DNA from 3 places in the Rhizobium sp. WYCCWR 11146 genome. Region 1 is predicted to be linked to each of the others. Evidence: riboswitches for the same ligand, from Rfam matches in the RefSeq annotation. Region 1 holds a riboswitch; each other region holds the start of a gene.
The links. Region 1 has a riboswitch for thiamine pyrophosphate ahead of HX899_RS15265 (YkoF family thiamine/hydroxymethylpyrimidine-binding protein). Riboswitches for the same ligand answer to the same signal wherever they lie in the genome.
Positions count from the first base shown of each region.

Region 2: another riboswitch for thiamine pyrophosphate. It lies ahead of thiM (hydroxyethylthiazole kinase); the one in region 1 lies ahead of HX899_RS15265 (YkoF family thiamine/hydroxymethylpyrimidine-binding protein).
Region 3: another riboswitch for thiamine pyrophosphate. It lies ahead of thiC (phosphomethylpyrimidine synthase ThiC); the one in region 1 lies ahead of HX899_RS15265 (YkoF family thiamine/hydroxymethylpyrimidine-binding protein).

Region 1 covers NZ_JACCEY010000019.1:432,249-435,519, reverse strand. The annotation lists gene HX899_RS15275 (SDR family NAD(P)-dependent oxidoreductase) at 1-686, opposite strand, end outside; gene soxR (redox-sensitive transcriptional activator SoxR) at 798-1,262, opposite strand; partial or broken gene HX899_RS35580 (FMN reductase) at 1,372-1,461, shown strand; TPP riboswitch at 1,706-1,819, shown strand; gene HX899_RS15265 (YkoF family thiamine/hydroxymethylpyrimidine-binding protein) at 1,810-2,442, shown strand; gene HX899_RS15260 (ABC transporter permease) at 2,533-3,271, shown strand, end outside.
Region 2 covers NZ_JACCEY010000023.1:233,209-236,479, forward strand. The annotation lists gene thiD (bifunctional hydroxymethylpyrimidine kinase/phosphomethylpyrimidine kinase) at 1-407, opposite strand, end outside; gene thiE (thiamine phosphate synthase) at 404-1,039, opposite strand; gene thiM (hydroxyethylthiazole kinase) at 1,036-1,839, opposite strand; TPP riboswitch at 1,890-1,986, opposite strand; gene HX899_RS18690 (hypothetical protein) at 2,078-3,271, opposite strand, start outside.
Region 3 covers NZ_JACCEY010000017.1:32,383-35,653, forward strand. The annotation lists gene HX899_RS12615 (hypothetical protein) at 14-724, shown strand; TPP riboswitch at 903-1,034, shown strand; gene thiC (phosphomethylpyrimidine synthase ThiC) at 1,126-2,952, shown strand; gene thiO (glycine oxidase ThiO) at 2,954-3,271, shown strand, end outside.

The DNA of each region.
Region 1 (3,271 bases):
GCGGGAGCACAATCCTCCGCCGTGCCGAGCCGCTGCAGGGGGATGGATTTTCTCGTCTGCTCCAGCTTTTCGCGGGAGGAATAGCGCTCATGGAAATCCGTCTCGATCGTTCCTGGCGACACGCAATTGACGCGGATGCCGTCCGGTGCAAGCTCACGGGCAAGCGCCTTGGAATAGGTCGCAACAAAGGCTTTCGAGGCCGAATAGATCGAGGAACCGGGGCTGCCGCCGGTCAGCGCCGAAATCGAAACCGTGTTGACGATGGCAGCACCACCAGCCGCCTTCAATGCTGGCAGCAGCGCCCGCGTCAGCGCCACCACCGATGTCTGGTTGAGCCGCACGACCGCCTCATATTCTGCATCGGTGAGTGTGGCGGCGGGAAAACGACCGAGCATGGTGCCGGCATTGTTGACCAGCACATCGACCTTATCGAAGAAGGCGAGAGTATCCTCGGCAAATTGCGCGGCGCCACCGACTGCAGAGAAATCGGCATTAAGCAGCAGCGCCCGTCTTTCGGATTCAGCCGTCAGCAGGAAATCCGGCAGGTCGCGTCCCGGCTTGCGCCCGGTATGGACGATCACCTTCGCGCCGCAGTCCAGGAACTGCCGGGCCACTTCAAGGCCGATGCCGCGGCCGGCGCCGGTCACCACGACATTGCGATTTTCGAACAGTCTGGGATGGAACACGAAGCCGTCCTCCTCGCGGACAGTGCCGCCGGTTGTGTCATTCGCCATTAACATATGAGCGCGCCGACTGAAAGAAAGGCGCGTATCGATCTTTCCCGGTGAAAACAGGGGTTAGTTTTCGGTCTCCAGAAGCCGCGCGCCCGGCCCTTCCTTGCCGAGCCGGTCGCAGGGGTTGCGCAACGGACAGCTTTCGATCGACAGGCAGCCGCAGCCGATGCAGCCGGTCAGCCGGTCGCGCAGCAGGCTAAGCCGCCTGATTCGCGCGTCGAGATCATCCTTCCACAGCGCCGACAGCGTCTGCCAGTCGGCGACGGTCGGCGTGCGTCCTTGCGGCAAGGACTCGAACGCCGCCTGGATTTCCGAAAGCGGAATGCCGACACGCTGCGCCACCTTGATGATCCCGAGCCGGCGAAGCACATCGCGCCCATAGCGCCGCTGATTGCCGCGGGAGCGGATGCTCGAGATCAGCCCCTTGGTCTCGTAAAAATGCAGCGCCGAGACGGCCAGGCCGCTGCGCTCCGCCACTTCGCCAACCGTCAGGAGCTTGCCGAGCGGCGCTGCCGGAATTGTATCCATCACCTCTTGACCTCAAGAATAGTTGAGGTTTTATAACCCTTGCTCCCGCAATCGTAAAGTTCAATCGCAACAAGGAGCGACGCATGCAAACACCAGATGATGGCGAGGGCTGGAATGGTGGACACGGGCGCTTGTTACCGCCCGCAGCAATCGTCCCTATGCCGACATAGAGCGCCGCGCGTCTTTTCAGACGCGCTAAAGACGCTCTATCACTTTGAATCTACGCATAATCCTTTCCGAAAACCGATTCCGATTTTCGGGGTTATGCGCTAGCCGCCTGAGGCAGGAAGCTCCGGTTCCGTTCCCGGCAGGTACGGAACCATTGGGAACACCCGGACAGGACCTCCGTCCGGGTGTTTCCCGTCACATCAGGCTCATTCCGACCGCACGGACGGGTTCGCAATTTTGCGGTTGCGGGGAGAAACCCCCGGTGATAGTTTCCGCGCAAATAACAGGGGAGCTCCGTATTGCCGGGGCTGAGATGTGAGGCGCAAGCCTCTGGACCCTTCAAAGCTGATCTGGGTAATGCCAGCGGAGCGAGGTTCAGATGTTCTCAGGCGCACAAGTGTCACTCTATCCGATGTCCGACAATTTCGTCGGCATCATTCTCGATGCCGTCAAGGCGCTAGATCCCTATCGCGACCGGCTGCGCATCGAGACCGATGACATCTCCACACTGCTGGTCGGCCCGCCTGACATTCTCTTCGCCGCCATGCACGATCTTTTCATCGCCGCCGCAAAGACCGGCGAGCATTGCGTGCTGTCCGCTGCCGTTTCACGCGGCTGCCCCGGCGAACCCGACGACGCCATCTGCGGCATCAACCCCTCCCTCGGCCAGGCGGAGCCGCTTGCCGAGCGTATAACAGCCGCACTTGCCGCCGTTGAAACCACTGCCGAGACCGGACAGCCGACCGCCGCGCAATTCTCGCTCTACGTCATGGGCACCGGTACCCATATGGACGAGATCTATGGCTGCATCGACTTCCTGAAGCGCTCCGGCACCTTCGACCGTGCCAAGAATTTCTGCACCAGGCTCTCTGGCGATGCCGGCGCGGTCTTCGCCACCATTCGTGAGGCCTTCTTTCGCTTCGGCGAACCCGAAGGGCATGTGACCCTCGACATCACGGTGTCGGCCAATACAGCGCCGCGCGTCTTTTCAGACGCGCAAAGGACGCTGTAACACTTTAGATTGCTGCATAATTTTATCCTTAAATCGATTCCGATTTAAGGAATTATGCAGTGCCCGACGAAAGCTTGAAATCGAACGCTGATGACACCGTCAAAACCATCGGATTCGCGCCTTGCCGCGCTCCGCTCCGCTCTCTACCGGGGCATACCCGCCTTGCTCGCCGGCTGCGCCTTCTTGGCGGCATGGGAACTCTATGTCGATCTATCCGGCATCAAACCGTCCATCCTGCCGGCGCCTTCGCGCATCGTCATCCAGGGCTGGCTGAACCGCGAGTCACTGATATCAAACACCTGGCCGACGCTCGGCGCGACACTCGGTGGTTTCGCCCTGTCGCTTGCCTTCGCCTTCGCCGCCTCGATCCTCATGGATTTCGTGCCTTTCATGCGCCGGGCATTGCTGCCGATCTTCATCGCCAGCCAGACCCTGCCGCTGGTGGCGATCGCCCCCCTCGTCGTCCTCTGGTTCGGCTTCGGCCTGTTGCCGAAGATCCTGCTGGTGGCGCTCGTCACCTTCTTCCCGCTGCTCGTCGCCTTGCTGCAGGGCTATGAATCGACCGATCGCGACATCGCCGAATTGCTGAATTCGATGAAGGCGAGCCGCTGGCGTATTTTCCGCCTGGCACGGCTTCCCTCCTCGCTGCCCTATTTCTTCGCCGGCCTGCGGATCTCGATCACCTATGCCGTCGTCGGCGCGATCTTTGCCGAATATGCCGGTGCCGCCCGCGGCCTCGGGATCTATATCCTCAACGCCAAGAACAACTTCCGCCCCGATCTCGTGCTCGCCGCCGTCGTCGTCAGCGCCGTGCTGACACTCTGCCTCT
Region 2 (3,271 bases), on a different contig from region 1:
GTCAGAAGCGTGGCCAGCGGCAGCAGCCGGCGGGTCAGCACGTCGACCGCTTCGGGCGCGAGCAGGGCGGCACCACCCTTGGCGATCATGACAGGGTCGATGACGATCGGAATGTCGCGGTGGTCAGTCAGCGCGCCGGCAACAGCGTCGGCGATGCCGGCATTGGCGATCATGCCGATCTTGACGGCATCGACGCGCACATCGGCAAAGACGGCATTGATCTGGTCGGCGACGAATTGCGGCGGCACCAGGTGCACGCCGCTGACACCTTGCGTGTTCTGCGCCGTCAGAGCGGTCAGCACCGCCATGCCGTAGACGCCGCGGGCGGAAAAGGCCTTGAGATCGGCCTGGATGCCGGCGCCGCCGGAGGGATCGGAGCCGGCGATCGAGAGAACGTTGCGGATCATGCGCGGGCCTTTCGAATTTCTGCAGCGATGCGGTGTGTGGCCGCTTCGGGATCGGGCGTGCCGCAGATTGCGGAGACGACGGCAAGCCCCCGGGCGCCCGCGGCAAACACTTGGGCGACATGATCCGCCTTGAGCCCGCCGATCGCGACAGATGGCACCGGTGAGGCCTTTACCAGCCTTGCAAGGCCGTCAAAGCCGATCGGCTGCTTGTGATCGGTCTTGGTCGGCGTCGCAAATACCGGTCCGACGCCGGTATAGTCGACAAAGCCAGGATCGACGGCGTTAGCAAGCGGCTCGCTCTCGACCGATAGGCCGAGGATCATCTCGGGGCCGATCATCGCCCGCGCTTTGCGCGCATCCATGTCCTGCTGGCCGATATGCAGGCCGTCGGCGCCGATGGCGACTGCCGCCTCGACGTCGTCGTTGACGATGAGGAGGGCGCCGGTCCCATCCAGCGCCTGTTTCAAGGCGCGGCCGGTCTCGATCATCCTGATGGTGCCGGCATGTTTGTCGCGCAACTGTACAATGGTCGCGCCGCCGGCAACGGCAAGGCGCGCGGTTTCGACCATGCCGATCCCGGCGCAGAGATCGGGGTCGAGGACGAGATAGAGCGAAAGATCGAAAGCCTTCATGCGGCTGATATCCTTGCCCTGGCGTCAAGCGTTTCGGCGTCGAGCGCGGACAGCGCATCGAGGAAGCGCCAGGAGAAGGACCCAGGCCCGGCCGCCCCAAGGGCGGCCTCCTCGCCGGCGATGGCGAAGGTTGAAAGTGCCGCGACCGTCGCGCCGAAGATATCCTCGGGTGCCGTCGCGGCAAAGGCGCCGACGAGGCAGGTGAGCGAGCAGCCGAGCGCGGTGACTTGAGGCATCAGAGCGGATCCGCCTTCGATGCGCACGGCCCGCTCGCCGTCGGTGACGAAATCCACGGCGCCGGTAACGGCAACCACCGCCCGCTGACGCTCAGCGAGCCATCGCGCCGAACCTTCCGCCTGCTCGACCGGATCGCGGCTGTCGACCCCCTGACCGCGGCTCTCCCCGCCGGCAAGCGCGATGATTTCGGAAGCGTTGCCGCGGATGATCGTGGGCTTGAGGGCCAGCAGTTCGGCGACCGCGTTGCGGCGGAAAGCCGTCGCATAGTGGGCGACCGGATCGAGCACCCAGGGCTTGCCGGCTGATGTCGCCGCCTTCGCAGCCGCCTGCATGCCGTCGATCCATTGCGTCGACAGCGTGCCGATATTAACGGTCACAGCACTGGCGATCGCGGCGAATTCGCCGGCTTCTTCCGCGGCATGCACCATGGCGGGCGAGGCACCAGCGGCGAGCAGAACATTTGCGGCGATATTCATGGCGACGTAATTGGTGATGCACTGAACGAGCGGCGGCTTCTCGCGCATCGCCTTCAGCATCGCTCCTGGTGTGGTTTTGGTCTGCATGTGGCCCCTTTCAGGCGGGGGCGGGCACGGGGCGGTTCGTGCGGGCGATGCCGCGACCCCGAGCGACTCCCTCCGCCGGCATTATCCGGTTCAGGTTCGAAGGGTGCTTCTCAGCCCGTCTGTCGACGAACGCCCCTGTCTCTCATCGCGCTCTTTTTCGCAGAGAACGGGACTGATGTCATCCTGAAAATGACAATTCCACGACTGACAGCGCCGCGCGTTTTTTTACGAAAGGCGATCAGCTGACGATCTTTGCCAACAGCCGTCCGACATCCTCGTTGTCGACATTGTTATGGGCATCCGACGCCGCCGTCTTGATGATGTACGTGTCCGCCAGGAAGGTGTTGACCTTGCCGGCCTGCGGCGCGAACACGGCATCCGTATCGTCCTCGACAGCCTGTCCCGCCTTCAGGTGTTGCGGACCGTTCGCCCCCATCGCCCCGAACTCGTCGTTGGCATCGCCGATGCTCTTGGCGATATCGCGCGACAGGCGCGACGCCAGCGCATAGGCGAGCGTGCAGGCGAGATCGTTGTGGGTGTGGGTGATGCAGATCGGGCCGGTCGGTTTGCCCACGACGTCGGGGAAGGCGCCGGCAAGGCCCGGCTTGATCTCTTTAGCGAAGCCATTGTGCGAGAAGGCGCCCTGCAGCAAAGTGAGCGAGAAGAATTCCAGCTTCGGGATCGGTGCGAGCCCGTTTGCCGCCGCCGCGACCAGCCGGGCGCCAAAACTGTGGCCGACGAGATGCAGGCGGATCGGCTGTTGCAGCACGAGCTTCGATAGCACGCTTTTCGTCAAAGCCTCGCCGACGATGCCGGCGCGTTTCTTCATTTCGTAATAGGTCAGCTGGTTCAAAAACCGCGCCACCGCCGCTCTCGGCCCGGAGATCAGGCCCGAGACGACGTCGCCGAGCCCTTGAGCCTTGCCGACGGAGCTTTCGAGGTTAAATGTCGGCGCCGCGATGAGAGCTTCCATCAGCATTTTGGCGCTGGTGGCATCGTCCGTGGCGAGCGCAATCGGCGCTGAATCCGCCTTGAGTTCGGAATCCGTTCCCGGAGAACCGAGTGCTTCGTTGCCGTTCTTGACGAGGAAAAACGATGTCGTTTCATCGAGCGTCTTCGCTGCAGCCCGCGCCGTTTGGGCCGTTGCGGCGCCATCCTGCCCGAAGAGATCCTTGAAATCCTTCAGCACGTTTTTGAAGGCTTCATCGTCAAGATCCTCAGGGTCCGCCGCCGTCCCGTCTGCCGCCAGCGTTCCGCCGCCGCCTGGCGTCACCAGTGTCTGTTCGTCGAAATCGGTGCGATAGGCCTTGGCGGGCCAGACGACGCCGGCGACGACGGTGTGGCTCGCCTTGTCGGGCGCAAGCTTCTTGCGGGCGTTCGCCCACAGCGTTCCGTAGAGCTTGCGGGCATCGTCCTTGGTATTCTTCCAGCC
Region 3 (3,271 bases), on a different contig from region 1:
GATTTCATTCTCCATGTCATTATGTCCTGCGAAATGCATTCGCATCGCCGCACTTGCAGCGGCCGCCATCTTGCTGGGCACCCAGATCGCAGTTGCGCAAGAGCCTTCTATAGAATCTCAGTGGCTGAACACGCCGGCATCTCGAGTGGAAGCGCTTGCGATCCTCCAGACCTTGAATGCAAATCTCCTGAGTAACGCCAGTGCCACGTTTACCCTTGACCGCTGGTGCGCCGCGCATAAGCTCGCACCGGAAGGTTCAAAGATCGTAGCTCAGCGTGTGGGCGGGCAAGGCAAACCGGCCGATGAGCACATCCGTGATCTTCTGAGCGTCGGACCCGGTGAGTTGATCGCCTATCGCCGCGTCCGACTGGTCTGCGGCGAACGCGTCTTGTCCGAAGCCGACAACTGGTATGTACCTGCAAAATTAACTGCAGAGATGAATCAGGCGTTGAATACCAGCGATATCGCGTTTGGCAGAGCCGTTCAGGCTCTCAATTTCACTCGCACAAACCTGTCTGCCAAGTTGCTCTGGTCCCCTCTATCCGAAGGCTGGGACATGGACGGCTTAACAGCGCATGAAACAAGTTCCCCCGGCCTGCCGGCGTTCCTGCTCGAACATCGAGCCGTATTGAAACTTCCAGACGGCACGCCGTTTAGCGCCCTGGTCGAAAGCTACACGGAAAAAGTACTAGACTTTCCAGTTCCGCGTCTGCTTTCTCAATAGTGCTTCGGTATCTCGTGCATGCGACAAGGGCGCTTGTCTTGCGGAAGCGTGCCGGCCGGACGATTGCCCTTGTCCATCGTTTAACAGCGGCGACACGCACGATATCCTGTGTGTAACCTAACCCCGAGCCATCGCAGATTGTCGCTTGACAGTCCCCTCGGCAAGCCTCTACCCTTTTTGCATTCACCAGGGGGGTCCCGGCAAGGGGCTGAGATACTGCTGGACAATACGGCTTTGCCGATTGTGGCGCAGTGACCCGTTGAACCTGATCCAGTTCATACTGGCGTAGGGACGGTGCAAGCGCTCGAAGCAGTGGATTCACGCGCGGAATCCGTGCCGGCGTCTTTTCATCATTCCGGCTGAGGACTGGGTCTCCAATCGAAAACTTGGAGCCTCAAACCATGAAAATTGCCGCGAAGACCATCACCCCCACAGTCACCAAAGGCCCGCTGCCGGCGTCGCGGAAGATTTACATCCCGGGAGACATACACGCCGACATCCGTGTGCCGATGCGCGAGATCAGCGTTCATCCGACATCGGGCGAGCCGCCTGTTGTCGTCTATGATTCCTCCGGTCCCTATACGATCGAGGGTGCTGATATCCGCATCGAGCAGGGCCTGTCGCAGCTCCGCCGCGACTGGGTGCTCGCGCGCGGCGATGTCGAAGCCTATCAGGGCCGCCATATCCGCCCCGAAGACAACGGCTTTGCCAGCGGCGAAAGGCTGACGCCCGAATTTCCCACTAAACGTCAGCCGCTACGAGCCAGGGATGGCAAGGCGGTCACCCAGCTCGCCTATGCGCGATCAGGCATCATCACGCCCGAGATGGAATTCATAGCCATCCGCGAAAACCTTGGTCGCAAGGCGCAGGCGGATGCCATGGTCCGCGACGGCGAAAGCTTCGGCGCCCATATTCCGGACCATGTGACGGCGGAATTCGTCCGGCAGGAAGTGGCGGCGGGTCGGGCGATCATCCCCGCCAACATCAATCATCCGGAATCCGAGCCGATGATCATAGGCCGGAATTTCCTGGTGAAGATCAACGCCAATATTGGCAATTCTGCTGTCACCTCGTCCATGACGGAAGAGGTCGAGAAAATGGTCTGGGCGGCCCGCTGGGGCGCCGACACGGTCATGGATCTTTCCACCGGCCGCAATATCCACAATATCCGCGAATGGATCATCCGCAATTCGCCGGTGCCGATCGGTACCGTGCCGCTCTATCAGGCGCTGGAGAAGGTCGAGGGCATTGCCAAAGACCTGTCCTGGGAGGTCTATCGTGACACGCTGATCGAACAGGCCGAACAGGGCGTCGACTATTTCACCATCCACGCCGGCGTGCGGCTTCACTACATCCCGCTCACCGTCAACCGCGTCACCGGCATCGTCTCGCGCGGCGGTTCGATCATGGCGAAGTGGTGTCTCCATCATCATCGCGAAAGCTTCCTATACGAACATTTCGAGGAGATCTGCGACATCTGCCGCGCCTATGACGTCTCCTTCTCGCTCGGCGACGGCCTGCGTCCCGGCTCCATCGCCGATGCCAACGATGCAGCGCAATTCGCCGAACTGGAAACACTGGGAGAGCTGACCAAGATCGCCTGGGCGAAAGACTGCCAGGTGATGATCGAGGGCCCCGGCCATGTGCCGATGCACAAGATCAAGGAGAACATGGACAAGCAGCTCGAGGTCTGCGGCGAGGCACCCTTCTACACGCTCGGGCCGCTGACGACGGATATCGCACCGGGGTACGATCACATCACCTCTGGAATAGGCGCAGCCATGATGGGCTGGTTCGGCACCGCGATGCTCTGCTACGTCACGCCGAAGGAGCATCTCGGCCTTCCCGATCGCACTGACGTCAAGACCGGCGTTATCACCTACAAGATCGCGGCCCACGCGGCTGATCTCGCCAAGGGGCATCCGGCAGCACAGCTGCGCGATGACGCGCTCTCGCGTGCCCGTTTCGAATTCCGCTGGGAGGATCAGTTCAACCTCTCGCTAGACCCCGAAACCGCCCGCAGCTTCCACGACGAGACGTTGCCGAAGGAAGCCCATAAGGTGGCGCATTTCTGCTCCATGTGCGGCCCAAAATTCTGCTCCATGCGCATCTCGCACGATATCCGCGCCGAAGCACAGAAGGAGGGTCTGGATGCGATGGCAGCGCGTTATCGTGAGGGCGGCGGCATCTATATGCCGATAGAAACCCAACAGCAATTGGGCGAATGAGATGCGTGTGCTTGTCAAAGGCGCCGGCGTTGCCGGCCTGACGGTGGCGCATGAACTGCGCGCTCGAGATGCCGAGGTCACCGTGCTCGATCCATATGGCAGTTTCCTCGGCGCTGCATCGTGGCTCGCGGGCGGAATGTTGGCGCCCTGGTGCGAGCAGGAGAGTGCTGATGGCGCCGTGCTGATGCGCGGCCTCACCGCCGCCGACAAATGGGACGCAATGGTGCCTGGAGAGGTGCGACGAAACGGAACGCTCGTGGTCGCGTCGGCCCGCGATCTTGGTGAACTGAGACGCTTTGCCTGCCGCACGACCGATTAT